2 linked regions of the Sporocytophaga myxococcoides DSM 11118 genome follow. The protein of the gene in region 1 interacts with the protein of each later gene in a pairwise test. Links are inferred from orthologs where the notes say so. Each region holds a gene or a part of one and is shown on either strand. Other genes may lie near its edges.

Region 1 (15,998 bases):
TTCGCTCTTTTTTATGTTTCCGCTTTTAATTTGACCACTTACCACGAGTCTTCCGTCTGAAAGCTGAAAAACATCTTCTGTAATGAAGACAAATATTTCAGGTTTGGAATTTTTAACAGAGGAGAAGGAAAATTGCAGGAATATGACTAGTGTTTTAAGAATCCCTTTCATAAAATTAAATTGAGGTAATGGTTATAATGAATTGGATCTTAAGTTACAGAAAAGAACTGTTTCCCAGAGGTGATTTCCCAGATTTCATCAAATCAAAGTCTCCCACTTCAATCTTCCAGTTCTTCACAAAAGAACTCAGCCTGCTTCATTTTAAGAATAATTTCTTCTGCAGACAAAGAGTCACATTCTATTCTCAGGACTTTGTCCCGATCATCCATGTCAACTGTCCAGCTGATCTTATCATTGAATTCAATTAATGCTTCATGTATCATTTCCTGATAGGTTAAAACTTTCTTGTCTGTTTTGAAAACTAATACGTTCTTAAATTGCTCTCTCATAATATTAAATTCCGGCTTCATGTATCATTGATTGTTACAGTTTAGAAAGCCTTTTGGATTACAGGCATTTCCAGAAAACTCTCAAGGCTTTTAAGTTCTTCTTTTATAGCAGATTGCTTTATCTTGCTGAGATTATCAAAGAGTTGGATATCCAGGATCACATTTCCTTTGGACAATATTTTTTTCCATACTCCGACAACTCTTCCATTTACAATAACTGTAGGATAAAATAAACCATTTACAGTAATGACTTTCCTATTGTGCTCAGCATCCAAAAACAGCTCTCTGTTTTTATACCCTAAAATATATTCATCAAATGCCGGAAGCAGCAATACTTTATTGGGGATAGGATTTATCTTAAGATTACTAAAGTACCAATATTCTGATTGGTTGAATATTTCTTTGGTCATGCTGGATAGTATAGATTCAAAAGCATTTTTTGCATCAGCATTCGATAAACCAGACCAGTTTACAAAATCAGCAAATGTTGCAGGGCCATGGCTTTGAAAATATTTTTTTGCCAGTTCGTATAAAGCTTCTTTTCGTTCAAGGATTTTAGCTTCAGGAGCCCAGGAATCAAGCAGTGTAAAGGTAATCTCATTATCTTTCATCGGCCCCTGGCAAATAATTTTTTGAAGCGATGCACGGTTAATAAGATATACACCTCTGTTTTCTTCAGGAGATAGTCCATTCTTTATAAGTAATGCATAGAGTTCTTGTCTCGTCAGATATATACCATCGAGTTCTTTGGAAAATATATTAAATGCTTTTGAAAATGATTTTTCATCAAGGCTGACACTGTGATACTGTTTATGCATTCGAGTTATAACCGCAGGGCCCGCCAGGTCAAGTATCCACTTTATATCTTTTGAAGAAACAAGGTGTAAAGTACCTCTCAATGCCGAAGTTCTTATAATTGATCCGTCATTAATACAATTAATAATATCGGATTCAGACGAATTGGGTAAACGTATTCCAATTGCCAGTTTAGATGCAGGAAAATCCTGAGACTGAATGACACATGATTTACGCACAACTTCCTCGCAAGATGTATTACTACTATTCACCAAACCGTGGTTGATAAGTCTATAGTTTAAAATTTCAGAAGGTGTCATGATTTTGATTTGATTATTTTCAAATAGCAGCTTATCAATACAAATAAATAGAGAATGACTGACAACAGTGTGTCAGTAGGAATAAAAAAAGCATCAGATTCTTACAAAAAGAATCTGATGCTATGATATTTTTAATTGAAGTGTTCTCTTTAAGCTTTGAATTTTACAAGAGTTACGTGGTCTCCTCCCTTCTCACGTGCTTCATCTGTTGCGCTTTCCACTTCTTTATATTTCCGAAGAAATGACCTAACTGTATCTTTCAATATTCCACTTCCTCTACCATGCACAATGCGAGCTTCGGGTAAACCCAAGAGAAGAGCATCATCAACCCAGTTTGTTAACAATGTAATTACATCTTCTTTGGCTTTGCCTCTGACATCAAGTTCAAACTGAAAATGTAATAACTTTTCTTTTGTGTCAATTTTAACGTTCCCTGAATTTTCAGGTGCAGATTTGATGGTTTCAGGAGGTGGTTGTGAAAAGGTAACTTTGTTTTTCTTAACAGTCATTTTCATAATGCCCATAGCAACTTCAAGATCGTTGCCTTTGACAGAAAGGACTTCTACTACGGTGTCCTGACCATTGATTTTTACAAAGTCTCCAGGTTTAATTTCGCTCATAGCTATAAAAATCTATTTTTAATAAAGTCAAAAATAGAATTTCCATTTGCATTATCAAGAGCAGAAGTATGATTTTTTGAATTAATTTAGTCCCCAAAAAATGATAAATTGCCTTACTTACCAGTATAAGATAATTTATTTAATTAATTCAAAATTAGAAATAACAGGAATCGGCAATACCGATGGAGTTGTGCCTTAGTATCTCTGATTGACACAATTTGAAGTTAAAAAAATAATCAGATGATAATTCAAAACTTTGATAGAATTAAGCTGCTCCTAATCTCAATGGTCTGAATGTTTCGTAACAATTCCTGATTTTTCTGACAGTACTATTAAAGAAATGTTTCTGGACAATATATGTAAGAGCATTAATTGTGAATGAGGAAAACAAGAAATAATTGGCTCCCATTTTACTTGCTCTGCTTTTTTCTTCGTTAGAAAGATGCTCGTTCAATATAACTATAATTACATTTTCCTTTTCAAGTCTTGAAGCATGCGCATAATCTTTTAAGAAATCCCATCCATCCACAATTGGAGTGTCCATGTCTAGCAATACCAATACTTTTGATTCTTTTAACTTTCTGCCCAAATGAAGGTGGTCTAGAAATAAGAATGCATGTCCTCCATTAAGAGCCATTTTAACTTGGTCGGCCATTCCAGAGGATTCAATGGAAGATTTTATGCGACTAGTGAAGTCGCTGTTTTTGCCTACAATAATTACCTGGTCAATTTTTTGCATAACGGTATTGGAAGGTTTCAATGTATTTTTACGAAATAAACTAAAGTATAGTTACATAGGGAAATTCGATAAAGAGGTAAAATTAATGGATAAGAGTCAAAATTAACAAGTTTTAATTTGATTTTAATGAAGAATATATATGATTTTAGAAAGAATTTTAACTAATAATCCTGTTTTTATTCAATTTTGTCGGAGCAAGGTAAATTATTTAAAGAAAAAATACAATTGAACTTCAGTTTGTTATCGGTAAAAGTGGAATAAATATCCTTGTCGAAATCCAAAAAAAATACCTGAAAGATAGCTTTCAGGTATTGTAACTTAAGGTCCGATTTACCCCTTATTTTTTAATAGCCTTGTTTAATTCATTGATTAGCACATCAAGTTGTTGCTTGTCACTCGGGTCTTCTGCTTTTGCTATTGCTTTTTGTGCATGATCCAGGGATTTCTTGAATAACTCATCGATTTCAGCTTCAAGAGCTTTACCTTCTTTCTGATAAGCTCCTACGCTAAGGGTACCAAGTTTCTGGTGTTTTTCCTTTCCTGTATTATAATAGATAACAGCAGTGTTAAAATTGGCTATCAGATCATTTGGGGCAATGGCTAATACCTTACCATAAGTCTGCAAAGCTTTATCTGTATCAGTTTTGCCATATAATACTGCAAGCTGATTAAGAAGATTTATATCATTAGGGTTATTCTTAACCAGATTTTCAATAGAAGCAGTAGCTTCTGAATCTTTACCTGTTTGTAAGTAAAGATTTTTTTGAAGTTCCAGTATGGTTTTGTTATTTGGAAAATCAACAAGACCTTTTTTGGCAGTTGCAAGAGCCTTTTCAGGACTTTTTTCTATTTCGTTTTCAATTGTAATCTGGTAATAATAAAGAACAGGGCTTTTATAGTTGAGAGAATTAAGTTTAACCACACTGTTTTTAATGACATTCATGTCGTGTACTTGTTCTGCTGCATAAATTGCATTAATGTAAGCAAGAGTGTCTGCAGGTTTAATCTTCTGGGCAGTTTCAAAACTTGTGATTGCCTGTTTATAGTTACTGGCCTCATATTCTGAAAAGCCTTTATTTATAAACAAGCCCCAGATTTCCTGTAGTTTTGCTGAAGACATTTTTGAATATTCGCCTTTAGAAGGATCCAACTCTACAGCTTTATTGTATGATTCATAGGAAGTCTGAAGTGCCTCTGGTGCAGCCGATTTTACTTCCGGTTTTTGGTTCATTGCTATATCCTGGTATATTAACCCTTTGTAATACCAGGTTTTTGCATTTGCTTTAGTTTTTTCGTGTTGACTAGCTTCGTCAATTTCCTGTTTTGCTTTTATCAAATCTCCATCTTTATGATAAAGGATTGCATTGGTAACAGCAGAGTTCTGAGCAACTCCGATTAGAGAAGAGCCTGTTAATATGATACTAAATAAGATTCTTTTCATAGCTAAATCAATTCTTTAGATTTAAATAGTTAAAAAACTGTTTATGTGTGACTTACAAAAAAAAGCCGGAATATAATTCCGGCATTTGTAAATATCAATTATCCATTATTCATTATCATTATCATTATCATTGTCATCATCCTCTTCTTCTTCAGACTGAGACTCTTCAGTAGCATCAGCATTTGGAAGTTCAGAATCTACATCAGGAAGTTCAGATTCGATTTCCAGGATTTCAGATGCTATAGCATCGGTCGTTTCTGGCGAAATTTCGGTTGGGCCAAGGTTTTCAATTTTCGCAACAGATGCTATTTCATCTGTTTCACTTAGCTTTATTAAACGAACTCCTTGGGTAGCTCTTCCGACAATTCTAAGTGCAGCAACTGGCATTCTTATTATAATTCCGGATTTATTGATGATCATCAGTTCATCTTTATCCGAAACATCCATTATTGCTACTAATTTCCCTGTTTTTTCAGTAATGTTTAGAGTTTTAACTCCTTTTCCTCCTCTGTTGGTAACTCTATAGTCGTCGATATCAGAACGTTTTCCATATCCTTTTTCTGATACAACAAGAAGGTTATTATCAGAGCAGCTCAGACAAACCATACCAATTACCTTGTCTTCGTCGTCAGCCAAAGTTACGCCTCTCACTCCTGCTGCATTTCTACCCATTGGACGAACATGTTCTTCATTAAATCTGATTGCTCTACCAGATTTAAGGGCTATAACAATTTCATTATTACCATTGGTAAGCCTTACATTTAAAAGTTTATCGCCTTCGTTTATTGTAATAGCCTGTATACCATTGGATCTAGGTCGGGAGAATGCTTCAAGGGAAGTTTTCTTTATGGTTCCATTTTCTGTAACCATTATGATAAAGTTATTATTAATATAATCGACATCAACCAACGTTTTTATATTAATAATCGCTCGTACTTTGTCTTCTTTCTCTACATTGATAAGATTCTGAATTGGTCGACCTTTCGATGTTTTACTTCCTTCAGGTATTCCATAAACTTTTTGCCAGAAGACTTTTCCTGAATCTGTAAAAATCAGAAGGTAATTGTGCATCGTTGCAATAAAAAGATGTTCCGTAAAATCATCTTCTTTTGAAACAGCTCCCCTTGATCCGACTCCACCCCTGGCCTGTGAACGATATTCTGTTAATGGTGTACGCTTAATATAACCTTCGTGTGAAATTGTAATAACCATTTCATCATCCGCGATAATATCTTCTATGTCAATATCATCTGCAGAATGTACGATTTGAGTTCTCCTTTCATCACCATAACGCTCTTTCATTTCAAGAGACTCGTCTTTGATGATTTGCATTCTGAGCTCCTGGCTATTAAGAATTTCATTTAACCTTGCAATTAAAGCCATAACTTCTTCGTATTCCTTAACGATTTTGTCACGCTCCATGCCTGTTAAACGCTGAAGTCTTAATTCAAGGACAGCTTTAGCCTGAATTTCAGACATTCCGAAGTTTTCCATCAAACCTTTTTTAGCTTCTTCAGGATCTCTGGAGTTTCTGATCAACTTTATTACCTCATCAAGGTGATCCAGGGCAATCAGATATCCTTGTAAAATATGTGCACGTTTTTCAGCTTCTTCCAGTTCAAACTTCGTTCTTCTGACTATCACTTCATGACGATGATCCACAAAGTGTCTGATCATGTCTTTCAGATTTACTGTCATTGGCCTGCCATTGACAAGAGCAACGTTGTTTACCCCGAAAGATGATTGAAGTTGAGTGTATTTATAGAGATTATTTAAAACGATACTTGGAATAGCATCTTTTTTCAATTCATATACGATGCGAAGCCCTTCTCTATCTGATTCGTCTCTGATATCAGAAATTCCTTCGATTTTCTTTTCATTAATCAATTGTGCCGTTTTTTCCACCATTGAGGCCTTGTTGACCATATATGGAATATCGTGGACAACAATCATATCTCTTCCTGTAGGAGTATTTTCAAAAGTGGCATTTGCTCGCACTACAACTCTTCCACGACCAGTTTCAAATGCCGATTTTACTCCTTGATAACCATAAATGGTTCCTCCTGTTGGAAAATCCGGAGCTTTTACAAATTCCATCAGCTCCTCAATTGTGATGTCATTGTTATCAATATATGCACAAACACCATCCACAACTTCACGTAGATTATGTGGCGCCATATTGGTAGCCATACCAACAGCGATACCGGAAGTTCCGTTAATCAAAAGATTTGGCACCTTTGAAGGAAGAACTGTGGGTTCTTCAAGGGAATCATCAAAGTTGGGTTGAAAATCTACTGTATTCTTGTTTATATCAGAAAGCATTTCTTCGGCGATTCTCTTGAATCTAGCCTCAGTATACCTCATTGCCGCAGGAGAATCACCGTCTATAGATCCGAAGTTTCCTTGTCCATCGACCATCATATATCTCAATGACCATGGTTGTGCCATACGAACCATGGAATCATATACCGATGCGTCACCGTGAGGGTGGAATTTACCAAGTACCTCACCAACAATTCTTGCGGATTTTTTATAAGGTTTGTTCCAGTTAACACCTAATTCTGACATTCCAAAAAGCACCCTTCTGTGTACAGGTTTTAATCCGTCTCTTACGTCTGGTAATGCCCTTGAAATGATAACCGACATCGAATAATCGATGTAAGCTCCCCTCATTTCATCTTCAATGTTAATAGGAATTATGTTTTCGCCTTCAGCCATAGATATTATAAATGGAAATTAGGATTTTTTAATGTAGCAAGATAAGTATTTTTAGTGAATGGCCACAATTTGGCATCCTAAATTTGGCTTTTATTTATACACATTCAGATCTTCTTCTTTCTGTTTTTTTGATAATGGAACCAATATGCAATCACTACTTTAAGTAAATAAACGATATGTATTGGTTATTAGCACAATACAACACAATAGTTTTTCAAGATTTTCAATTTGATTATACTGAAGGTAAGCCTAGCCCCAAATTTTAAATGGAACAAATACCTTCTGGTTTATGCTTTTTATATATGTAGAAAGGAACAGTCTGAAATTTCTGAAGAACAGAATTTTATAAGATTTAAGTTGAATGCAAAATATAATAAAATGGAGGCTTTGATTGATCTGGACAAGCATTTATATGATCCTTCTATAGAGGAAGTTAGACTGGTAGAAGTACCTGATTTTAATTATTTCACTCTTTATGGAGAAGGTCCGGCGATATTTGATATGCATTTTTTGCAAGCAGCATTAACTCTATTCAAAGTTGATGAATATGCTAGAAAAATTTTATCTGCCAAGACTCCAATGGTTAATATTTGTGCGAATGGAATCACTCCTGTTGAAGTTTTGTGGTGGAAAGATGATAGACCATTTGATTTTAACATGGATACAATTTGGAAATGGGCAATTATGATCAATGAGCCAGCATTAATCAACGAAGACATTCTTGGCTTGTCACAGAAAATGGTTTTGGAAGAGAACCCAGAATGGTCTTTTACCCAGTCTATTACATTAAATCGCCTTTCTGAGGGCTTGAGTTTGCAGACATCATTTAAAGGTGGCCGAACAGAAGGAAAAAAATCTCTAGAAAAGGTCCGTTCTTTTGCAAAAAGTAAAAATCTGGAATTCATTGGTAAATACCATGAAATATATTTTGAAAATCCGGAAGACTTAAAGTCAAATCAGTTGGTGACAATTTTAAGATTTCCTGTATCAGAAATTAAAATATCTCAAATAATTTAATAGTTGGCTATGACACAATTACTGGAATCCCCAAAAACCTCTTACCTTCTTGAAGGAAGCCTTGAGGTCTTACATCAACAGACCAGAGAATGGTTAAGTGAAATGGATTTGTGGAAGGATGAGATACGTTTTTTTAAGAATCTGATCAATAAGCAACTTCTGAAAGTGAGATCAGAAGATGATAAGGAGGAGTTGAGAGATTATGAAAAAATTCTAAGTAAAATGCATAATGACTGGCTGGAACATCTTTTCATGCAAACCCAAGCTCATGAAATGTATTTGGCTGGAATAATGCAAAACCGCCCCAAAGACTATGATGAAGCATATAGAGAAAGGCATCGAGACCTTACTGAAAAAGTTGACGGTTTTTATAAGGAAATGAAAAGCATTAAAAGCGAATTATTTGAATTCATAGAAAAGCTTTGATAATGATGTAGTTAAACAGTGCATCATTAAAATTTTTCATAACAATTTACCTGATCCTCAGTTTGGTAATCACAGCCGGACTGAGGATATTATTTTTTAATAAATTCACCGGTTAATTTATTTTTGTTAAACTATTTGGAACAAAATTTCCAGTAGCATATATTTGTAATGCGATCACCTACCGTGTGTAGTTGATTTATAAAGAAGAAGGGAGAGAATAGGCTCTGAGAACTTCTAGCAACCTGCCACCAAAAATGTAAGGTGCTAAATCCTAGTTTCGATTTTCGGAACACATATAAATTAACACTTATGAATACAGCCCAATTTAGAGATTCAAAAGAAAAAGTAACTAAAGGACAAGGTTCTTCAGTAAACTTTCGTTTTGCCATTACGTTAAATGCATATAACAACAGTTATTGTTGTTGTAAGCTTTCGTAGTTGGCTTTGGCTAATTTCCTGTAGTAACAGGTTTAAATCAATCCTTTAACAATTTAACCCTTAATGCCATGACAAAAACTATTTCTATTAATTTTAAGACGTTGGCACTCACAGCTGGAATTTCTAATTCTCAAAATAACGAAGTTTGCAATCCTGTATATTCAGTTAATCTGTATCATTTTAACGAAACACCTGGATTGACTTACGAAACCTATCTGACAATTTCAGAAATGGTTAATTATAAATGTGACCAGGCGGTGGCTGGTCAATCTCCGCTAAAACAATGCACCTGGAATCTGAATTAATTCCTGGTTTTTAGATAAATTTGAGGGCTGCTTCATATAAATTGAAGCAGCCCTTCGTTTTTATTCGGTTTAACCTTAAAATGAAAATTAAAATATCGAAACCATTTAAAAGTACACCCAACATTAACCTTTCACGAAAATTCAGAATTGCCAAATATGTCATGTACCGGGAAACCATGTTGCATAAGAGTGATCTTTTATGGACTTTCCTTGGATCGTTTTGCGGAATAGGACTTATTGGTCTCATCAACAGCCAGATATTCGAAGTTCAGGATCATATATTTTTAATAGGATCTTTCGGAGCTTCTGCCGTATTATTATATGGAGTATCTAACAGCCCTTTATCTCAGCCAAGGAATCTGTTTGGAGGTCATATACTTTCAGCACTTGTAGGGGTGACTGTGGCTCAATTATTACCAGACACGCTTTGGTTCTCATCTACTCTGGCAGTTTCACTTAGTATCATGGTAATGCAAATGACCAAAACTCTGCATCCTCCCGGAGGTGCAACTGCTCTGATTGCTAATATTGGCTCTGCTAAAATAAAAGCTTTGGGATACTGGTATGTGGTCTCTCCTGTCGCCACCGGAGTTATTATTCTATTTGCAATTGCGATGGTATTTAACAACCTTTCAGGACGCAAATATCCCGTGAATAAAGGTGGAAAGCGGAAAGCTAAAAGTCCAAAGTTAAAAATTGAAAGTGAAAAGTTAAAAGAAGTCGTTATTGAGGAAAAGTATGAGACTGTTTAATAAGCTGAATGTGGAAAGGTAAAAGCTAAAAGTTACGATGCTTTTACCTTTCCGCTTTCTGCTTTATGAAACAAAACCTCCATCTATTGTAAGTACTGATCCACTTATATACGAACTTTCTTCTGATGCAAGAAATATATAGGCGTTTGAAACATCTTCAGGCTTACCCAGTCTCCCTACCGGGATTTTATCTTTAATACTTCTAACGATTTTTTCCGGTACATTTTTCAGAGATTCGGTTTCGATAAAGCCAGGAGCAACTGCATTTACAGTAATTCCGTGTCTACTTAATTCTCTTGCCCATACTTTAGTAATACCCACTAGTCCTGATTTGGCTGCAGCGTAATTTGCCTGACCGAAATTACTATAAATACCTACCAATGACGATGTATTAATGATGCGGCCGAATTGTTTTTGAACCATATAAGGAGCAATAGCTTTGGTACAGTTAAAAACACCTGTGAGATTCAGGTCTATAACTTGTTGCCATTGTTCAATGCTCATATTCATCGAAGCAGCGTCCCTGGTGATGCCAGCGTTGTTAATGAGAATATCAATTTGTCCTCTTGATGCAAAAACACTTCTTGCAGCCTCTTCTACTTGAGCAAAACGAGTTGTGTCCACTTCCATAAAGGTCACATCCTCCATTCCATTTGCTTTTATTTCCTTAAGGGTTTCATTACCCTTTTCAATATCTATATCCCAAATAATAACAGATGAACCTTCGGATGAAAATCTATCTACAGTCTTCTTGCCAATACCCTGGGCTCCTCCGGTAATAATACTAACTTTTCCTTCTAGCTTCTTCACACACCGAAAAATTTATAATAAAATATAAAGCTTAAATACAGAAAAAATAAGTGAAATAGAAAGAGGAATATGATATAGTTATTAACAGCTTCAGGACATTAATAAGCCTAATCCAAACAGTATTACAAAGGCTAACGTTGAAAGAGCCATGAGTTTTAATTGAGGATCAATTTTTTCTGATTCATTTTCTTTGGTAACTTTTATTCCGGTTATTAATATCAGAGGGAAACTTAATAAGAACAGCCACTTTCCTACTGAATGGTTTTCATTTAGAAGAATGTATGTAAATGCTGAGCCGAAACCTCCTATAAGTAGAAACCAGTGATAAATTTTAGCTTTTCCTTTACCTAACCTTACTGGAATAGAATATTTTCCTGCAAGCTTATCGGATTCTATATCACGTATGTTATTGATGTTTAATACAGCTGCTGAGAAAAAGCCGCAGGCAAAAGCAGGCAATAATATTTTATAATCCAATGTATGTGTATGCAGATAATAACAACCTCCGACACCAACAAGTCCAAAGAATAGAAATACAGAAATGTCTCCCAGACCTGCATAACCATAAGGATTTTTTCCTGCTGTATATTTAATGGCTGCTACAATTGACAGGATACCTAATATCAGGAAAAAGCCAAATGTACCCAACGAGGAAAATGAAATAGCATTTACCAAAAGAATTACGCCACTAAATAATGAAAGAGATCCAAAAAGATACATTCCTTTTTTCATTGTTTCCGGTGATATTTTACCCGATTGTACAGCTCTTTGAGGCCCTTTTCTGAAGACACTATCAGCACCATTTTGGGAGTCTCCATAATCATTAGCCAGGTTTGACAATATCTGGAGGAATATTGTAGTTAAAATTGCCAAAAGACAGATTAAAAGTTTAAAGCTCCCATCATTGGCGGCAAGGAAACTGCCCATGATGATACTCGAAAGAGCCAGAGGAAGTGTCCTTAACCTAAATGCCGATACCCATGCTTTTATTGAACTCATTATTTGTTGATCGCTTCTGTAATTTCAAAACCCATAGGTGTAGATCCGGAAGGGAAAAATTTCACCAATTCACCATTTTCATTAATTAAATACTTGCAAAAATTCCATTTGGGAGCCTGATCGTTCCAGCCATTTTTATCTGCTACAGATAACCACTCAAATACAGGATGCTGTCCTTTTCCTTTTACTGTAACTTTTTCCATCATTTGAAAGGTTACACCATAATTTGCGGTGCAGAATTCCCTGATTTGGGTACTATTCCCAGGCTCCTGATTAAAGAAATCGTTAGAAGGAAATCCGAGGATTACTACTTTATCTCCATGCGTTTCGTGAAGTTTCTGAAGTTCAGCATACTGATGTGTATAGCCACACTTGGATGCAGTATTTACAATTAAAACTTTTTTCCCTCTGAATTTCGAAAAGTCTATTGAATCTCCTTCCAAAGTATAAGCCTTAAGGGAATAGAATGAAAAGAAAGCATCCTTACCATCCAAAGGTTTAGACTTTATCTGCCCACACCCAGGAAGAACATATATGAATGTTAAAGCTAAAACTACAAAAGAAAATTTAAGTGATAATTTCATAATTTACATTTTTTCAGGTACTTCTATTCCTAATAACTGCATCCCTCTATTGATTATTTTGGCTACAGCGAAAGAAAATGCTATTCTGAAGGCAAGTGCTTCTTTCTTTTCTTCTGAGAAAATTGATACCGCACCAAAGAAGTGATTATACGCTTTTGCCAGGTCAAAGATATACTGAGCTATTTCTGATGGAGCATAGTTTTTCGCTGCCTCCTCAATTTTTTCAGGAAACTTTGTCATCAGGATTATAGCCTCTCTTTCTGATGGTTGCATATTGTCCAGATTTGAAAAAGCTTCTGGTCTGAAATCTACTCCTAATTGTTTTGCCTTCCTTAAAATCGCAGAGATACGAGCGTAAGTATATTGAATAAAAGGACCTGTGTGTCCTTGAAATTCAATAGATTCCTCTGGATTGAAAAGCATTCTCTTCTTCGGATCGACTTTTAACAGAAAATACTTTAGTGCACCAAGACCAAGTTTTTTGTACAAAGCTTGAAGATCTTCCTCACTGAACCCTTCTATTTTACCCAACTCTTTGGTTCTAGCCTCTGCAGTTTCCAACATCTCTTTTACCAGATCATCTGCATCTACGACTGTTCCTTCTCTTGATTTCATCTTGCCACTTGGCAGATCTACCATTCCGTAAGAAAGATGATACACCCCATCAGCATAAGTTTTACCAAGCTTCTTCAAGATAAGCTTCAATACATTGAAATGATAATCCTGTTCATTTCCTACTACGTAGACAGATTTCTCAGCATTGTATTCCTGGAATTTAAGGTCTGCAGTTCCTAAATCCTGAGTTATATAGACAGATGTCCCATCTCCTCTTAACAAGAGCTTCTGGTCCAGTCCATCAGAAGTTAGGTCAACCCATACAGAGCCATCAGGCTTTTTAAAGAATACCTGTTTTGCAAGGCCTTCTTCCACTATGTTTTTCCCTAAAAGGTAGGTATTCGATTCATAATAAAATTTATCAAAAGTAACACCTATCGTTTTGTATGTTGCATTGAAGCCATCATACACCCAACCATTCATTTTTTCCCATAGAGCAACGACTTCTTTATCTCCTTCTTCCCATTTTAATAAAAGCTCCTGTGCTTGTTTCATTAAAGGAGCCTGCTTCTTTGCCTCTTCTTCTTCTACTCCCAGACCTTTAAGCCCATCTATTTCCTTCTTATATTCTTTGTCAAAAAGCACGTAATACTTGCCTGCAAGGTGATCACCTTTTAATCCAGAAGTTTGAGGAGTTTCTCCATTTCCCCACATCTGATAAGCCAACATGGATTTACAAATGTGAATTCCTCTGTCATTAATAAGGTTAGCTTTTACTACATCATATCCGCTGGCTTTAAGTATTTCAGAGACAGAATAACCAAGGAAATTATTTCTTAAGTGGCCGAGGTGAAGAGGCTTATTTGTATTTGGACTTGAATACTCTACCATTACCCTTTTACCATTAGAAGGTAAAACGGCAAAGTCTTCACTTAGAACGCTATTAGAAAAGATTGAAAGCCAGGTTTTATCAGAAATGACAAGATTTAAAAATCCTTTTACAACATTGAAATCAGAAACTTCCTCCAGATTATCCTTTAAAAATTTACCAATTGCCTCGCCTATTTGCTCCGGAGATTTCTTGGTTTTGGAAGTATATGGAAAAGTTACAAAAGTTAAAGCACCTTCAAATTCTTTCTTGGTCGGTTGCAATTGAATTGATTCTGCCTGATCTTCCAGGCTGAACTGACTTTTCAAAGCTTCTGATATTCCTGATTTTATCTTTTTTTCTAAATTCATTTTAAAGTTATTTTTCAGCCATTGGACGAATTCCGTATTAAGTTTTATTTGTTTGCTTCAATGGCGTTGCAAAGATTGTAATTTTATAGCAATATTGCACAAATTTTAAACAGCACTATCCGCAATTAAGAACAAATAATGGACAGATACATTGACCTGATTGAACAGACATTTTATTTTCCTACAGAAGAGTTTAAAGTAGTTGACAATGATTTGCATTTCAATGAAGTACCTTTAATGGACATAGTAAACAAATATGGTACTCCTTTAAAATTAACCTTTCTGCCGAAAATCAGCAGTCAGATTCAGAAGGCCAAAAAATTCTTCAATGAAGCAATTGCAAACAATAACTATCAGGGCAATTATGTATACTGTTATTGCACCAAATCTTCACACTTCCAGTTTGTTCTTGAAGAAGCTCTGAGAAATGATATCCATATTGAGACCTCAAGTGCTTATGATATTCCTATTGTAAAGATTCTACATAAAAAAGGCAAAATCAGCAAAGATACTTTTGTAATCTGTAATGGTTATAAAAGACCTGAATACACGCAATATATCAGTGATCTGATAAATGAAGGTTTCAAAAACTGTATTCCGATTCTGGATAACCTTGATGAGATCAATGCCTATGATGAACAGGTAACCAATCCATGTTTTGTAGGTATGAGATTAGCGGCTGATGAGGAGCCTAAATTTGAATTCTATACAAGCAGATTGGGCATCAGATACAATGATGTATTACCTCTGTATGAATCTAAAATAAAAGATAATCCGAAGTTTAAGCTTAAGATGCTTCATTTCTTTATCAATACAGGAATGAAGGATACTACATATTACTGGAGTGAATTAAGCAGATTCGTTCACAAATACTGTGAATTGAGAAAAGTTTGTCCAGACCTTGATTCCATTGATATCGGTGGTGGCTGGCCAATTAAAACTTCCGTTCACTTTGATTATGACTATGGATACATGGCCGATCAGATTGTGAAAACTATCAAAAGAATCTGCACTGAGAATCAGGTGCCGGTTCCGAATATCTTTACTGAATTTGGAAGCTTTACTGTGGGGGAAAGCGGTGCCGTGCTTTATTCAGTGCTTGGAAGCAAACTTCAGAATGATAAAGAAGAGTGGTATATGATCGACAGTTCATTTATCACTACACTGCCAGACGTATGGGGTTTGAATCAAAAGTTTATATTACTAGCTGTAAATAACTGGAACAAAGAATACGACAAAGTGAAAATTGGTGGTATTACTTGTGATAGTATGGATTATTATAATTCGGAAGCTCACCTGAACATGGTATTCCTACCAAAGCTACAAGAACAGAATAAGCAGATAATAGGATTTTTCCATACAGGTGCTTATCAGGAATCACTAGGAGGATATGGCGGAATTCAGCATTGCCTTGTGCCTGCGCCAAAACATGTGCTTATTCAGAAAGATGAAAACGGCAATTTTACAGATACCTTATTTGCTCCTGAACAAGATAAAAATGTAATGCTGAAGATTCTCGGATACGAGAGTTAAACAATCCCTGAAGGAATCTGGTTAGATTAATAATTATGGTTAGGCTAAAAAACTTGTTGGATTATGAGAAAAATACCATACTTATTCTTTGTTGCAGTTCTTTTATTATCTGCTTGCAGAAAAGAAGAAACATGCGCTACGTATTCAAAAGATACGAAAGTTAAAAAAACGAAGCAATTTACTTCAGATGAAGCTTCT
Region 2 (15,848 bases), on another replicon or contig:
CGAGATTCTAAGTTTGCCAATAGCGGAATAGTTGTCTCTGTCGAAAAAGAAGAGTTCAGAGAATTTGAGAAGTTTGGCCCATTGGCAGGACTGGAATTTCAGAAGAAAGTAGAAAGGCAAGCTTGGATAATGGGAGGCCAAACACAAGCAGCTCCTGCTCAACGTCTGGCAGATTTTGTTCAGAAAAAAGTATCTTCATCATTGCTTGAAACTTCATACCAACCGGGATTAAGATCTTGTGAAATGGGAGAGGTGTTGCCAGCTTTTATAGTTCAGAGATTAAGACAGGGTTTTAAGGATTTTGGTCAGAAAATGAGAGGGTATCTGACCAATGAAGCACAGATAGTAGGTGTTGAAAGCAGAACGTCGTCACCTGTATCCATCCCAAGAAAAAAAGAAGAAAGGGAACATATCCAGATTAAAAGATTGTTCCCATGTGGTGAGGGTGCCGGATATGCAGGAGGGATTGTATCTGCTGCCATGGATGGAGAAAAATGTGCAGAAAGTCTGGCGGCAATTTATGGAGCTAAGAATCATTGATTTTTGAATATTATGAATAAAAGAACTGTCATTTTGGGTGCTACCCCCGATTCATCAAGATTTGCATACAAAGCAGCTCATATGCTGGTGAAATTCGGTCACGAAATATTTCCTGTAGGAATTAAAAAAGGAGAAGTTGCAGGAAAACCTATTATGAATGACAAGCCAAGTATTGATGGTATAGATACTGTCACTCTTTATGTAGGTCCTCAGAATCAGACTAATCTTTATGAATATATTATCAATCTGAAGCCCAAAAGGATAATATTTAATCCAGGTACAGAGAATGATGAACTGATTGAGCTGGCACAGAAAAATAATATAGAGCCTGTCATGGGGTGCACACTCGTAATGCTCTCAGTGGGTACTTATTAATGTCCTGATTAATAGTTCGTTGTTTATTTTAAGAGCCAACTACGAGGATATTTCGCCCTGTTGATAAATATTTATCTATTCCTCCCTTATAAAGGCGAATAATCTAATTAAAAATTGTAAATTTACACTTTACAATACCCTTCTATAATGAACGAAATTACTGATAAAGTGAGCAATTACTCAGCGGATAACATTCAAGTTCTGGAAGGCCTGGAAGCTGTAAGAAAGCGTCCGGCCATGTATATCGGAGATATTGGCGTAAAAGGTCTCCATCACCTTGTCTGGGAAGTAGTAGATAACTCCATTGACGAAGCGCTGGCCGGTTATTGTGATACGATAAATGTCACTATTAATGAGGATAATTCAATAACTGTTTCTGATAACGGTCGTGGTATTCCAACAGGAATTCACACTAAAGAAAACAGATCTGCTCTTGAAGTTGTAATGACAGTATTGCATGCGGGAGGAAAGTTCGATAAAGATACCTATAAGGTTTCCGGAGGTCTTCACGGTGTGGGTGTTTCCTGCGTAAATGCGCTGTCTATTCATTTAAAGGTAACAGTCGAGAGAGAGGGAAAAATCTTCGAGCAAGAATATTCCAAAGGAGCTCCTTTGTATCCAGTTAAAGTGGTAGGAGAAAGCGAAAAAACAGGGACAACTGTTCATTTCGTTCCGGATGATACCATTTTTACAGCAAAGGAATATAAATACGAAACAGTTGCAACCCGTTTGAGAGAATTAGCATTCCTTAATAAAGGAATTACAATTCACCTTACAGATGTCAGAACAAAGGCAGAAGACGGGACTTCAATTACTGAAACTTTTTATTCACAAGGTGGTCTGAGAGAGTTTGTTCAGTATCTTGATTCAACAAGGGAGAAACTTATTCCTGATCCTCTTTATATGGAGAGTGACAAAGGGCCTATTCCTGTTGAGGTTGCAATGCAGTACAACACCTCTTATACTGAAAACGTATTTTCTTACGTCAATAATATCAATACAATAGAGGGAGGTACACACGTTGCCGGTTTCAGACGTGCTTTAACCAGGACGTTGAAGGCCTATGCTGAAAAATCAGGAATGCTGGAGAAGCTGAAGATAGAAATTAGTGGAGATGATTTTAGAGAAGGCCTAACAGCAATTGTTTCAGTGAAGGTGGCTGAACCTCAATTTGAAGGTCAGACAAAAACAAAGTTAGGAAACTCCGACGTGATGGGAGCTGTAGATGTGGTAGTGGGAGATATGCTTACTACTTATCTGGAAGAACACCCGAAAGAGGCTAAAGCAATAGTTGCAAAAGTAGTACTTGCTGCTCAGGCCAGATTAGCGGCTAAGAAAGCAAGGGAAATGGTTCAGAGAAAGAACGTTCTTTCCGGAACTGGTTTGCCTGGTAAACTAGCAGACTGCTCAGAGTCAGATCCTTCACTTTGTGAAGTTTACCTCGTAGAGGGGGATTCTGCAGGTGGATCTGCAAAACAGGGAAGAGACAGAAAATTCCAGGCAATTCTACCGTTGAGAGGTAAGATTCTTAATGTAGAAAAAGCTCAGGAACACAGGATTTACGAAAACGATGAGATTAAAAATATCATCACAGCGTTAGGTGTAAGCTTCGGAACTCCTGAAGATGATAAAGCACTGAATCTTGAAAAGTTAAGATACCACAAGATCATTATCATGACCGATGCTGATATTGACGGTAGTCACATCAGAACACTTATTCTTACTTTCTTCTTCAGATATATGAAGAAGCTGATAGAAAATGGTTATCTATATATTGCACTTCCTCCGCTTTATCTTGTTAAAAAAGGAAAAGAGGAAAGATATTGCTGGACAGAGGACCAACGTGATATGGCAATAAAGGAAATTGCTAAAGAAGGAAAAGAAGACTCTGTAAACATACAGAGATATAAAGGTCTCGGAGAGATGAACCCGGAACAGTTGTGGACAACAACAATGGATCCGGAGAGAAGAAGTTTAAAGAAAGTATCTATTGAGTCTGCTGCGGAAGCTGATCACCTGTTTTCGATGCTGATGGGAGATGAAGTAGCGCCTCGCCGCGAATTCATTGAGAAAAACGCAAAATACGCAAAACTGGACATCTAAAATATACCGATGGTACTCAGGTAATTTTAAACTTTTTCCGGAGATATATTATTTTTATATCGAGGAAGGTTTATAAATTGCATTTCATTATGCATACCTCTAATCATTGAAAGTGAAAATAAGAAAGCTCCTGGGAGGGTTCAAATCTGTTGAGGCGGTAAAAAATAAACTTAACAGGTATAGAAGACATATTTCAATGTTACTGCAACAGACCCCGGTAATTACCAATAGTAAATACATCAGCAGAGATCTTAGCTGGATGAAATTCAATTACAGAGTTTTAGACCAGGCTAAGAAATCCAATCGTACTATCTTTGAGAGACTAAAATTTCTGGCAATAACCTCTTCCAATCTTGATGAATTTTTTATGATCAGGGTTGGAAGTCTCTATAACTACATAGACTACGGAAAGGAAAGAGTTGACTATTCTGGCCTGAGAGAGATTCCGTTCAGAAAAACTTTGCTCAGTGAAGTTCAGGATTTTTGTAAGGATCAGGTTGCTTATTATGGAAAAGAGCTAAAACCTTTATTTTCAGAAAATGGATTTGTAATAGCCGGAATCGAAGATCTTTTTGAGGAAGAAAAGGAAAAGGTGATTTCTTATTTCAAGAAACTTGTCTTTCCGATGCTTACCCCGATGGTATATGACAATTACCATTCATTCCCAATTCTTATGAATAAAATCCTGATTTTTGGTGTCATTACCAGAAATAAGGAAAGTGCCTCTGATCAAAGAAAATTATCCTTTGTTCAAATACCTCAAAACCTACCTCGATTTTTTGAAATTGAAAGGGATGAGAAAATTATTTTTATTCCTATTGAGGAAATAATTCGCTGGCAAATTCATAAGCTGTTCAGAAACGTTGACATATTATCAGTAAATCTATTCCGTATTACAAGAAACGGGGATTTTTCACTTGAAGAAAGTGATGATATGGAAGCTCAATTTATTGATGAGATAAAGAGAAAGCTAAAGACAAGAAGAACAGCAAGGGTTGTAAGGGTAGAAGTAGAGCCAAAATATTCTCAATGGATGATGAAGCTCTTAACTGAGCGTTGGGAAATTGATGAGTCTAATATTTTTGTCAATGACAATCTTATAGATTATACCAGTCTTTGGCATATTATCAATCACAAAAGATTTAAAGACAAGCTTCCGACGCTTCCTGCCCCTGTAAAGCCTATAAGCTTCGGGAAAGAAGTGGATGAAGATCTTTTTGAATATCTGAAGTTTCATGATGTACTGCTACATCATCCTTATAACAATGTCAGACCTGTTATTGATCTGATAGAAAGAGCGGCTGAAGATCCGGATGTACTCTCTATCAAAATTACTATTTACAGACTGGCCAAAGAGTCAAGAATAACTAACGCTTTGTTAAAAGCAGCTGAAAACGGTAAGCACGTTTCGGTTCTGTTTGAAGTTAAGGCCAGATTTGATGAGGAAAATAACATTAAGGAAGCTCAGAGACTTCAGAAGGCTGGCTGTTTTGTGATATATGGAGTCAGTAATTATAAGACACATACCAAGCTGATGATGATTGTCCGCAAAGAGGACAATGAGAAGGTGACAAGATATGTGCATATGTCGAGTGGTAACTATAATGAAGAGACAGCTAAGTTCTATACAGATCTCGGATTGCTTACTACCAATGAGGTTTATGCTCATGATATCAATGAATTTTTTAATGTTATAACAGGACATTCTGTACATTCTGAATATAAGTATCTAATCACCGCTCCAGGAAATATGCGTAAAAAGCTTATTGAGCTTATTAATCAGGAGGCTGAAAATGCTAAGAATGGATTACCTAGTGGAATTGTGATAAAAATCAATTCTTTGCAGGATGATGAAACCATAGATGCTCTATATCTAGCTTCTCAAGCTGGAGTTTCAATAAAACTGATTGTAAGAGGAATGTGTTGCCTTAGGCCAGGTACTGAAGGTGTTAGTGAAAATATTTTTGTTAAATCCATTGTTGGAAACTTCCTTGAGCATTCCAGGATCTACTATTTTCATAATGCGGGTGATTCAAAGGTTTATGGCGGTAGTGCTGATATGATGGTAAGAAGTTTTGAAAGAAGAATAGAATCTCTGTTCCTGATTGCAGACCCATTATTGAAACAACAAACAATCAGCATTCTGGATTATTCACTCAAAGATAATGTGAATAGCTATGTGTTGTTAAATGACGGTACTTATATCAATCAGGCCACTGAAGGTGAAGAGCCATTTAATGTGCATGAAGAGTTTTATAATGTTACTAAAGAAATAGTTTTAAAAGCGAAGCTCTTCTAATTTCAGAAGGGCTTCAGTTATTTTTATCCGCAATATTTTAATAATAGAATTTTAATGGAAGAACCTGAAAAAAAGAGCAACAGGCTTGAGACATACTGTGGCTTGTTACTTGCTGTATTTGCCGCAGTACTTGCTATTGCAGATCTGGGAGGAGGAAAATTCGGGGATGATGAAATTATTGAGACTAATGAGAAAAGCTCTGCATACATGTGGTATCAGTCCAAAAGTATTAAAGAATCATTGGCTGAGGGGCAAGGCGAGTTGCTCAAGTCATTACTTAAGTCAGGAGTGATTGTTGAGGATAAAAGAACTGCAATTGAAAATGTTGTTGCAGGACTTGATAAAGAGGTGGAGAGATATTCTAAGGAGAAGAAAGAAATTCTACTTGGGTCAAATGCAGTGGGTAAAGAAAATTGGGTGCAGGAACTGAATGGAAAACTAGGCCAGGTGATAGGGGTAAAAGAATGGGAAGAACACCTTCGAATTCTGGGAAGGGCAGGAGATTATTTTGATCTTGCTACACTGTTTCTTCAGATTTCTCTGGTGATGGGTGCTATAAGTCTTATCACATCAACGGAAAAAAGTAAAAAAGCTTTTTTTATGTTGCTTATTGGCCTGGGATTAATAGGAAGTACATTTACAGTTTATGCGTTCAGTATCGTTCATTAAAATATGAAAGTACCTGTATCTGCTGTCGTTATAACATACAATGAGGAAAGAAACATCGAAAGATGTTTACAATCCCTTGCTCGTCTTACTAACGATATTATAGTGGTGGATTCATTCAGTAGAGATAGTACTGAAGAAATTTGCAGAAAATACAATGTTAATTTTCTGAGAAGAAAGTGGGAGGGATATGGTCCTACCAAAAATTTGGGCAACAGCTATGCGCGCTATGATTATATACTTTCTCTGGATGCAGATGAAGAGCTGTCAGGAGAGCTGATCAATGAAATCAAAAGCGAATTTAATAATAAGCCTCAATACGATTGCTATGAAGTGCCACGAAAGTCCAATTTCTGCGGTAAATGGCTGAGGTTTGGGCACTGGAATCCTGAATCTCATATCAGGATTTTTCGCAAAGATAAAATTTATTGGGATAGCAGCCCCGTACATGAAAAGCTCTGTTTTGAAAAGAATACGACAATCAAAAAGCTTAAAGGATCTATTCTTCATTATACTATTTATTCGCTTGATCAGTATGATCAGAAAAATGATAAGTATAGCACGCTGGCAGCTGAAAGACTTTTTAAAGATGGAAAGAAACCTGGATTTATCAAGTTATACATTAGTCCGTTTTATAGGTTTTTTCATTCCTACATACTTAAGCTGGGTGTACTTGACGGATATTATGGTTATGTCATTGCCAAAGAAACAGGTAAAGTGACCTTCCAAAAATATAATAAACTGAAAAAGTTAAGGGCAGAAAAATAAATTCCCGGATTATTTCGGGAACTTATTTGTATTGATGATGGTCACCTGTTCTTCTAAGTTGTGCATATTTCTTCTAAACAACATTTGTATCAGGCCATCTTTCAGACCTAGTTCAGGCACTACCATTTCTTTAGCTCCTGCATATTTCATCACAGAAATATAGATATCCGAAGCCGGAACTATAACATCAGCACGGTCAGGATTGAGGTTTAGTACATGAATCCTATCTTCGTAAGTCATTGCAGCTACCTGTTTCTGCACTCCTTCAATCTTGTCGATTTTAATACTTGGCTTAAGGTCTTTTGATCTTGAAAGGTTAGCTAGTTCATAGATTTTTCCTATGTTGCCACCCGTACCAATAGCATAGACAGGAATACTTGCCTTAGATATATTGTCTTTTACCCACTTCTCCATTCTATTCCACTCTTCAGGCGCATCTAGTTTATTAAGTCTTCTTACCGATCCGATTTTAAAGGATTGTGCAGCAACTTTCTTTTTATTTACGAAAATATTCAGCTCCGTACTACCGCCTCCTACGTCAATATGGATATAGCTTTTTTCGTCAAGTTCATTAAATAGAACTGCATTTATTAGATCAGCTTCCTTATCTCCATCAATAATATCTATTGAAATATCAACTTCTTTCTTTACTCGTTCTGCAATTTCCCTTCCATTTGTAGATTCTCGCATCGCTGAAGTCGCACAGAATATATAATCATCCACTTCGTAAAGCTCCAAAAGCATTTTGAAAGTTTTCATCAGCTTTACGAACTTTTCCTCTTTTTCCGGACTAATCTTATTGAACTGGAATACATCCTGACCAAGCCTAAGCGGAAAACGGACATATTCAAGTTTCTTAAAGTTGAATATGTCATTGTGTTTCAGGATGCTTGTTATCTGAAAACGGATAGCGTTGGAGCCAATATCTACTGCAGCAAATTTCAAATTAAATGGGTTTTATTGTAAAATTGAACAGCATTGAATTTCAGGAGTTAATCCGAATCGAAGCTTTTCTTAATTCAATTCAAAAATAGAGGAATTAAGGAAAAGAGATGTTTAAAATGTTAAAAAATTATTACATCAACCTTTGAATGCAAAGAATTTTGGAGATTATTTCTTTAAAAAGAAACTTTATTATTAATTTGCATTGAACTTATCCGGAAAGACGGAGGGATTGGGCCCTTAGATGTCTTAGCAACCCTTTAAAAGAAGGTGCTAACTCCCACTCTGAGAATTTTTATTTTCAGCAGAGAAAGATAAGGTAGAACTCCTTCCCGGGAATCTCTCCGTTTAAGCTCTTCATAATTTTATTCATTAAAAAAAAGTTATTGAAAAATGACTGTTAACATTCAGGAAGTATTAAAGAAAAAGATACTTGTGCTTGATGGTGCTATGGGGACCATGATTCAGGGGTATACACTTGAAGAGGAAGATTTCAGAGGAGAAAGATTTAAAGATCATAAAGGCGATTTGAAAGGCAATAACGACTTGTTATCGCTTACTCGTCCCGATATCATTAAAGAAATCCACCTGAAGTATCTTGAAGCCGGCGCTGATATTATCGAAACAAATACTTTTAGCGGTACTTCGATTGCTATGGCGGATTATCATATGGAAGATCTTGTTTATGAACTAAACTATGAATCTGCAAGAATTGCCAAAGAAGCTACGGAGATTTATAACCAGAAGGATCCTTCGAAACCAAGATTTGTAGCGGGATCAATAGGTCCAACAAACAGAACGGCTTCATTATCGCCAGATGTAAACAATCCAGGCTATAGAGCCGTAACTTTTGACGATCTGGTAAAAGCATATTATGAACAAGTAAAAGGCCTTGCAGATGGAGGAGCTGACCTGTTTCTTGTAGAAACAGTTTTCGATACTCTTAACTGTAAAGCTGCTTTATTTGCTATTGAATCTTATAAGGAAGATACAGGATCAAAGATTCCTGTGATGATTTCCGGTACAATTACTGATGCAAGTGGAAGAACTTTATCTGGACAAACAGTAGAAGCTTTCTTGTATTCAGTAACTCACTTGCCTGTTTTAACAGTAGGTTTTAACTGTGCTTTAGGAGCAAAACAATTAAAGCAACACATCCGGGATCTTGCAAAGGAATCTGTTACAGGTATCAGTGCACACCCTAATGCCGGTTTGCCCAACGAATTCGGTCAATATGATGAAACTCCGGAGGAGATGGCTTCGACCATCAAGGAGTTTTTAGATGAAGGTCTTCTAAATATTATTGGTGGATGCTGCGGAACCACTCCTGCACACATTAAAGCAATTGCAGATTTAGCCGCACAATACTCTCCTAGACCAAATCCTGAATCAGATCATCTTTCAAGATATAGCGGACTAGAGCCTTTGAAAGTCTTCAAAGGAGCTAACTTTATAAATATCGGAGAAAGAACCAATGTTACAGGTTCTAAAATGTTTGCCCGTCTTATCAAAGAAGGCAATTATGAGGAAGCGCTTGCTGTAGCCAGAAACCAAGTTGAAGGTGGGGCACAGGTGATCGATGTGAATATGGATGAGGGGATGCTTGACTCTGAGCAGGCAATGACTACTTTCCTTAATCTTATTGCTTCTGAGCCTGATATTGCGAAACTTCCTATCATGGTGGATTCATCCAAATGGTCCGTGATTGAAGCTGGTCTTAAATGTGTACAAGGTAAAGCCATTGTAAACTCTATAAGCTTAAAAGAAGGCGAAGAGAAGTTTAAAGAACATGCCAGAAAAGTCAGAAAGTACGGTGCTGCAGTTGTTGTAATGGCGTTTGACGAGCAAGGACAAGCAGATTCTTACGAAAGAAGAATCGAGATCTGCAAAAGAGCTTATGATATTCTTACTAAGGAAGTAAATTTCCCTGCAGAAGATATAATTTTTGACCCTAATATACTTACTGTTGCTACAGGTATTGAAGAACACAATAATTATGCTGTGGATTTTATCAATGCTACAAGATGGATCAAAGGAAATCTTCCGGGTGTAAAGGTAAGTGGTGGTGTTAGTAACATATCCTTCTCTTTCAGAGGAAACGATGTGGTTAGAGAAGCGATGCACTCTGCTTTCCTGTATCATGCAATTAAAGCAGGTCTGGATATGGGTATTGTTAATGCAGGTATGATTGAGGTTTATGAGAATATTCCCAAAGATCTGCTGGAGCATGTCGAAGATGTATTACTGAACAGGCGTCCTGATGCCACAGAGCGAATGCTTGAGATGGCTGAAAAGGTTAAAAATAAAGGGAAAGAGGCTGTTAAAGATGAAACCTGGCGTAAATTACCTGTTGGGGAAAGATTAGCTCATGCTCTGGTGAAGGGTGTTGTTGATTATATAGATCAGGACGTAGAAGAAGCAAGGCATATGTTTGCTAAACCATTAGAGGTTATTGAAGGGCCTTTGATGGATGGAATGAACATTGTAGGTGATCTTTTCGGTGAAGGAAAAATGTTCCTGCCTCAGGTAGTGAAGAGTGCAAGGGTAATGAAAAAGGCGGTAGCTTATCTGCTTCCATTTATTGAAGAAGAAAAGAAAAAAGGAGGAGGAGAAGGCCGAAGTGCAGGTAAGATCCTTATGGCTACAGTAAAAGGAGATGTACATGATATAGGAAAAAATATTGTCGGTGTAGTTTTGGGATGTAACAACTATGAGATCATCGATCTTGGGGTAATGGTGCCTACCGATAAAATCATTAAGGCCGCCCAGGAAAATAACGTCGATATCATAGGACTTAGCGGTCTGATAACCCCTTCTCTTGATGAGATGGTTACAGTTGCAAGGGAAATGGAAAAGGCGGGTTTAAAGGTGCCTTTGTTGATTGGAGGAGCTACAACATCAAGAATTCATACAGCTGTAAAAATTGATCCGCACTATAGTGGTTCAGTTGTCCATGTACTGGATGCATCAAGAAGTGTTCCGGTTGCTGGAAGTCTTATGAGCCTCGAAAATAAAGATAACTTTGTTCAGAATCTTAAATCGGAATATTCTAAAGCTCGCGAGGAACATTCTAAAAGGCAAAAAGATAAAAATTATATCAGCATTGAGCAGGCAAGAGCTAATAAAACACCTATTGACTGGTCGACTACGAAAGTAACTAAGCCTGCATTCCTGGGTACAAAATTCTTTGATGATTATTCTTTGTCAGAGATTAGTAAATACATCGATTGGACTCCTTTCTTCCAGACCTGGCAGCTTAAAGGAAAGTTTCCTAAGATTTTAGAAGATCCGATTATCGGGACAGAGGCTAAAAAACTTTATGATGACGCAAGAGCTCTTTTAAAAGAAGTCATAGAGAAAAAATTATTGCAGGCAAAAGCAGTTATAGGGTTTTATCCTGCCACAAGAGGAGGGGATGATGATATCATTCTGCATGAATTCAATAAAGAAATAATAGATCACGGCAATCATAAGCACGAAGTCTTCAGAGAGGATAGAAGTAAAGTCCTTACAACTTTCCATACTTTGAGGCAACAAGGCTTGAAAGGCAAAGGTATACCTAATCTGGCACTCAGTGATTTTATTGCTCCCAAAGAATCGGGAATCAGTGATTATATAGGTGGTTTTGCGGTGACAGCGGGAATAGGAATTGAAGCTATAATTGAAAAGTATGATAAAGAACACGACGATTATAATTCAATACTTATAAAAGCAATAGCAGATAGATTGGCTGAAGCCTTTGCTGAATGTATGCATGAGAAGGTAAGGAAAGAGTATTGGGGATATGCAAGTGATGAGTCATTCGATAATGAGGCTTTAATAAAAGAAGAGTATGCAGGAATAAGACCTGCACCAGGGTATCCTGCATGTCCGGACCATACAGAGAAGAGCATCTTATTCAAGCTTCTTGATCCTAATTGCAGAACAGGAATTGCATTAACCGAAAGCTTTGCAATGTACCCTGCATCATCGGTAAGTGGTATGTATTTTTCTCATCCTGATTCCAAATATTTTGGCTTGGGTAAAATAGAAAAAGATCAGGTGGTAGACTATGCCAAGAGAAAAAATATGTCAGTAGAAGAAGTTGAGAAGTGGCTTAGCCCAGTTCTAAACTATGATATTTAATGAAGTTAAAAGTTGAAAGCTCAAAGTTTAAAGTATTGGGATTATGGGGAATTTTAAGGCGAAAGTCTCGTCAGGCGAAAATGATTATCTTGATACTTAATTTAAAATCAGGCTTTTGATTTTTTATAAAAAAAGGCTGTCCCAAGAAATGAGACAGCCTTTTTTATGATTTTATAAAATCCCATTATGGGTTTGCCTGAGTCTGAGCTTGGGCTTGCTGACTATAGTCATTGATCAAAGAAAATGCAGATTGTTTTAAGTTGTTCAATTTTTCAACTCCTTTCTGCACTTGACCATTCACGTCGGTTTTTAGCTGAGATGCTTTGTCAGAGATATTTTTTCTTGTTACATCTCCTTTTTCTGGGGCTAATAGAATACCGGCAATTGCGCCCGTCGCCGCTCCGGCAAGGAAACCCAAAAATACTTTCACATTTTCATCCATAATTACATTCGGTTTTGGTTGTACATCCAGTTCCTTTACTAATATATAAAGTGATTTTGAGTGAAATATGTTTCCCATAGGGGAAAAATTGACAATGAATTTCTTCTAAAATTGTACTTTTTTTACCTCGTAAGGGATAGATACTTGTATTTTATAGATGAAAAACCTATATTTTGTGTATCAAAAGTATCACTGTTATACTTCCCTATAACAGTGAGAAACTTAAACCGCCAAAAATGTTTTCCCAAAGTATTGATCATTTGCGCCTTGAGTGGCTCATTAATTTTTACAATAAATTAACGGAGCTAAAAGAGATTCTGGTTATTTCAGATGAAGAACTTAATTCCATTCGGAATGATCTGAAAATGTACCAGTTCTCCTTGAAAAGGATTGAATTTTCCAAGAAGCAATTCCGAAGAAATAACCTTGTAAAAGATTTTTATGCTTATGGTGAAAAAGTGGAGGTGCAGGAAGCTTTAAGTGATTTTGATGAAATGGAGGTTCCTGATAATGTAGAACCAGGCATTTTCAGAAGAATTTCGGATTATATCGAGTACTTGAAGTCCAGACCACAGTTTTGTCGTCAGATAGATCAAAGTCTGGCATTGTTCAGGTTTAAAGTGCTGTTTGACATTTCTGTAACATTAGAGCCTCAGCTTCAGGTTTTCCTTGATGGTGGAAGACCATTGATAAGACTAATGAACCGAAAGGCAGATTCCCTTGATTTATATGTAGACAGAAAGGATGGAAGAGGGTTTGTTTTTTTAGCCAATTATACCCTTAAAGATTTTATAGACACGCATCCTATTCCTCCAAGTTCCTCTATGGTCGTCTGGCAATATATTGCTACATTTAAAATAGGTGAGGATCAGGTGGGGAATTTTTCGGATCCTATTTCCATAAATGTTCAAAGAGAACATTCAGCAAACAAAGATGGGAATCTGGCGCCTGGCTTATTTTAAGAAAAGACCATTTCCCGCATAATATTCCTTTAAAAACTTGAAGACCTTTAATGATTTTTTAAAAATGACTAAAAGCTTAAACCTTTTACTATTTATTGGTTAAACTCTTCGATAAAATAAGTATTTTTGAGCTATCACTTATCTAAGAAGATGAAAGTCGTAGAACACCTGAAAAACGCTAAAAAGACTCTTTTTTCTTTTGAAATCCTTCCACCTTTAAAGGGCCAGGATATTCAGTCTCTTTTTGATGGAATCGATCCTTTGATGGAGTTTAAACCTCCGTTTATAGATGTTACATATCATAGAGAAGAGTTTGTATTCAAGAAAAGAGAAAATGGGCTTCTTGAAAAAAAATCTATTAGAAAAAGACCCGGAACTGTAGGGATTTGCGCAGCTATCATGAATAAATACAAGGTAGATGCTGTACCTCATATTATTTGTGGCGGATTTTCAAGGGAGGAAACGGAAAATGCACTCATTGACCTAAACTTTCTTGGTATCGACAATGTACTGGCATTACGAGGAGATGCTATAAAGTCCGAGGGTACTTTTATTCCTGAAGCCGATGGCCATCATTATGCCTCCGATCTTATCAAGCAAATTAAATGTATGAATCAGGGTGTATACCTTGATGATGATTTGCAGAATCCCGTTCCTTCAGATTTCTGTATTGGAATAGCGGGGTATCCTGAAAAGCACTTTGAAGCGCCCAATCTTCAGACAGATATTAAATATCTAAAGCAAAAAGTTGAGCTGGGTGCAGAATACATCGTTACACAGATGTTCTTTGATAATCAGAAGTTTTTTGATTTTGTGAAGAAATGCAGGGAAGAGGGGATTACAATTCCAATTCTACCTGGGCTTAAGCCTATAACTACCCAAAAGCAAATTACAATACTTCCAAGTATATTCCATATGGACATTCCAGTCGAATTGTCTGAAGCAATCAGCAAATGTAAAACTACTGATCAGGTGAAAGAAGTTGGAATAGAATGGACAATTCAGCAATCCAAAGAGTTGATGGAATTCGGTGTACCTGTTCTGCATTATTATTCTATGGGGAAATCTGATAGCGTAAAACAAATAGCTTCTGCTTTATTTTAAGATTTATAGATGTCTGCGGTAAAAATTATTGAATGCCCCAGAGATGCGATGCAGGGCATTAAGGAATTTATTCCTACTGAACTTAAAATAAAATATATCAACCAACTTCTGAAAGCAGGGTTTGATACCATTGATTTTGGAAGTTTTGTATCTCCGGCTGCTGTGCCACAGATGAGTGATACAGCAAAGGTACTTGAGCAGCTTGATCTTTCCGGATCTAAATCAAAGTTACTAGCTATTATTGCAAACGTTAGAGGAGCACAAGATGCAGCCTCTCATAAGAAAATACATTATCTGGGGTTTCCTCTTTCTCTTTCTGAAACTTTTCAAAAAAGAAATACCAACAAAAGTGTTGAAGAAGCCTTTGTTCAGGTGAAAGAAATACAAGCCATTTGTGAATTAAATAAGAAAGAGTTTGTGGTTTATCTTTCAATGGGCTTTGGAAATCCTTACGGAGATCCATATAATGTAGAATATGTTAAAGATTTTACAGGAAAACTTTTTGATATAGGGGTAAGGATAGTATCATTATCAGACACAATAGGAATAGCAAAGAAAGAAGATCTGCAATATCTATTTACTTCTTTGATTCCTGCTTTTCCAAAGATTGAATTCGGTGCTCATTTACATGCTTCTCCTTTTAACGCTGTTGATATGGTTAAGGAAACTTATACAGCAGGTTGTAGAAGGTTTGATGGCGCCCTCAAAGGATTTGGCGGATGCCCTATGGCAAAAGACGATTTGGTAGGTAATATCGCTACTGAAAAAATGCTTGAATATTTCTCCTCTCATAACATAGAAACAGGCGTTGATTTTAAAGCATTAGAAGATGCTATGGCAATAGCAGCACAGGTTTTTCCACAATAGTATGCGCGCAGTAGAAGTAAACCTTTTTATACCCTGTTCTGTTAACCACTTCTTCCCGAAAACCGGATTTAACACTATCAGATTACTTGAACACCTGGGATGCAAAGTACATTTTAAGGAAAATCAAAAATGCTGTGGTTTGCCTTTCTTGAATACAGGAGCTTTTGATGATGCAATGGAGTTTGGTGTAAAGTTTTTGGAGGAAAATTCATCATCTGTAAACTACACTGTTATTCCATCCGGCGCCTGTCTTAATATGGTACGGAACAATTATAAACTTTTCTTCGACAGTTCTTCTCATAGGAATGATTATAAGAACTCGAGGAAAAAGACATTTGAACTTAGCGAATTTATTGTCAATGTTCTCAAAGTGGAAAATGTAAAAGGTGCCAATTTTTCTGGAAGAGCTGTTTACCATGATTCTTGCACAGCACTTAATTTTTGTCAGATTAAAGATGCTCCCCGAAAATTGTTAAAGTGTATCAATGGTCTTGAATTGCTGGAATTTAATGAAAGCAGTTGTTGTGGTTTTGGAGCAAACTATTCATTGTGCTCCAGCAAAGCCTCTCAAAATATAGTTGGTAAAAAGGTGGAGGAGGCCTTGGCTATGAACGCTGACTATATCATTTCGACAGACTACTCATGTCTGGGGCAT

The links.
Region 2: the proteins of gyrA (region 1) and gyrB interact in binary tests that used the Escherichia coli proteins (3 or more experiments, as listed by UniProt). The link is inferred for Sporocytophaga myxococcoides DSM 11118 from one-to-one orthologs.

The regions. Positions count from the first base shown.
Region 1 is NZ_AUFX01000003.1:173,068-189,065, forward strand. What follows is about bases 4,330-7,462. They hold gyrA (DNA gyrase subunit A), read right to left. Parts: upstream 7,143-7,462; coding sequence 4,530-7,142; downstream 4,330-4,529. Other genes in these bases: K350_RS0100490 (tetratricopeptide repeat protein), read right to left, coding at 4,330-4,424; K350_RS0100500 (GyrI-like domain-containing protein), read left to right, coding at 7,371-7,462. Outside these bases: K350_RS0100460 (hypothetical protein), read right to left, coding at 1-171; K350_RS26780 (hypothetical protein), read right to left, coding at 279-509; K350_RS26785 (winged helix DNA-binding domain-containing protein), read right to left, coding at 551-1,624; K350_RS0100475 (Smr/MutS family protein), read right to left, coding at 1,774-2,244; K350_RS0100485 (response regulator), read right to left, coding at 2,510-2,983; more of K350_RS0100490, read right to left, coding at 3,321-4,329; more of K350_RS0100500, read left to right, coding at 7,463-8,159; K350_RS0100505 (hypothetical protein), read left to right, coding at 8,169-8,585; K350_RS0100510 (hypothetical protein), read left to right, coding at 9,092-9,328; K350_RS26790 (HPP family protein), read left to right, coding at 9,409-10,080; 3-oxoacyl-ACP reductase FabG, read right to left, coding at 10,144-10,890; K350_RS0100525 (1,4-dihydroxy-2-naphthoate polyprenyltransferase), read right to left, coding at 10,981-11,889; K350_RS26795 (glutathione peroxidase), read right to left, coding at 11,889-12,473; argS (arginine--tRNA ligase), read right to left, coding at 12,477-14,267; K350_RS0100540 (type III PLP-dependent enzyme domain-containing protein), read left to right, coding at 14,406-15,800; K350_RS32180 (hypothetical protein), read left to right, coding at 15,864-15,998. UniProt on the Escherichia coli protein: A type II topoisomerase that negatively supercoils closed circular double-stranded (ds) DNA in an ATP-dependent manner to maintain chromosomes in an underwound state.
Region 2 is NZ_AUFX01000005.1:457,653-473,500, forward strand. Bases 558-3,540 are described here. They hold gyrB (DNA topoisomerase (ATP-hydrolyzing) subunit B), read left to right. Parts: upstream 558-1,062; coding sequence 1,063-3,018; downstream 3,019-3,540. Other genes in these bases: K350_RS0107940 (CoA-binding protein), read left to right, coding at 558-915; ppk1 (polyphosphate kinase 1), read left to right, coding at 3,215-3,540. Outside these bases: K350_RS0107935 (NAD(P)/FAD-dependent oxidoreductase), read left to right, coding at 1-540; more of K350_RS0107940, read left to right, coding at 553-557; more of ppk1, read left to right, coding at 3,541-5,317; K350_RS0107955 (DUF4337 domain-containing protein), read left to right, coding at 5,372-5,986; K350_RS0107960 (glycosyltransferase family 2 protein), read left to right, coding at 5,990-6,751; K350_RS0107965 (Ppx/GppA phosphatase family protein), read right to left, coding at 6,761-7,696; metH (methionine synthase), read left to right, coding at 8,087-11,818; K350_RS0107975 (YtxH domain-containing protein), read right to left, coding at 12,003-12,338; K350_RS0107980 (hypothetical protein), read left to right, coding at 12,497-13,222; metF (methylenetetrahydrofolate reductase [NAD(P)H]), read left to right, coding at 13,373-14,326; K350_RS0107990 (hydroxymethylglutaryl-CoA lyase), read left to right, coding at 14,336-15,193; K350_RS0107995 ((Fe-S)-binding protein), read left to right, coding at 15,195-15,848. UniProt on the Escherichia coli protein: DNA gyrase negatively supercoils closed circular double-stranded DNA in an ATP-dependent manner to maintain chromosomes in an underwound state.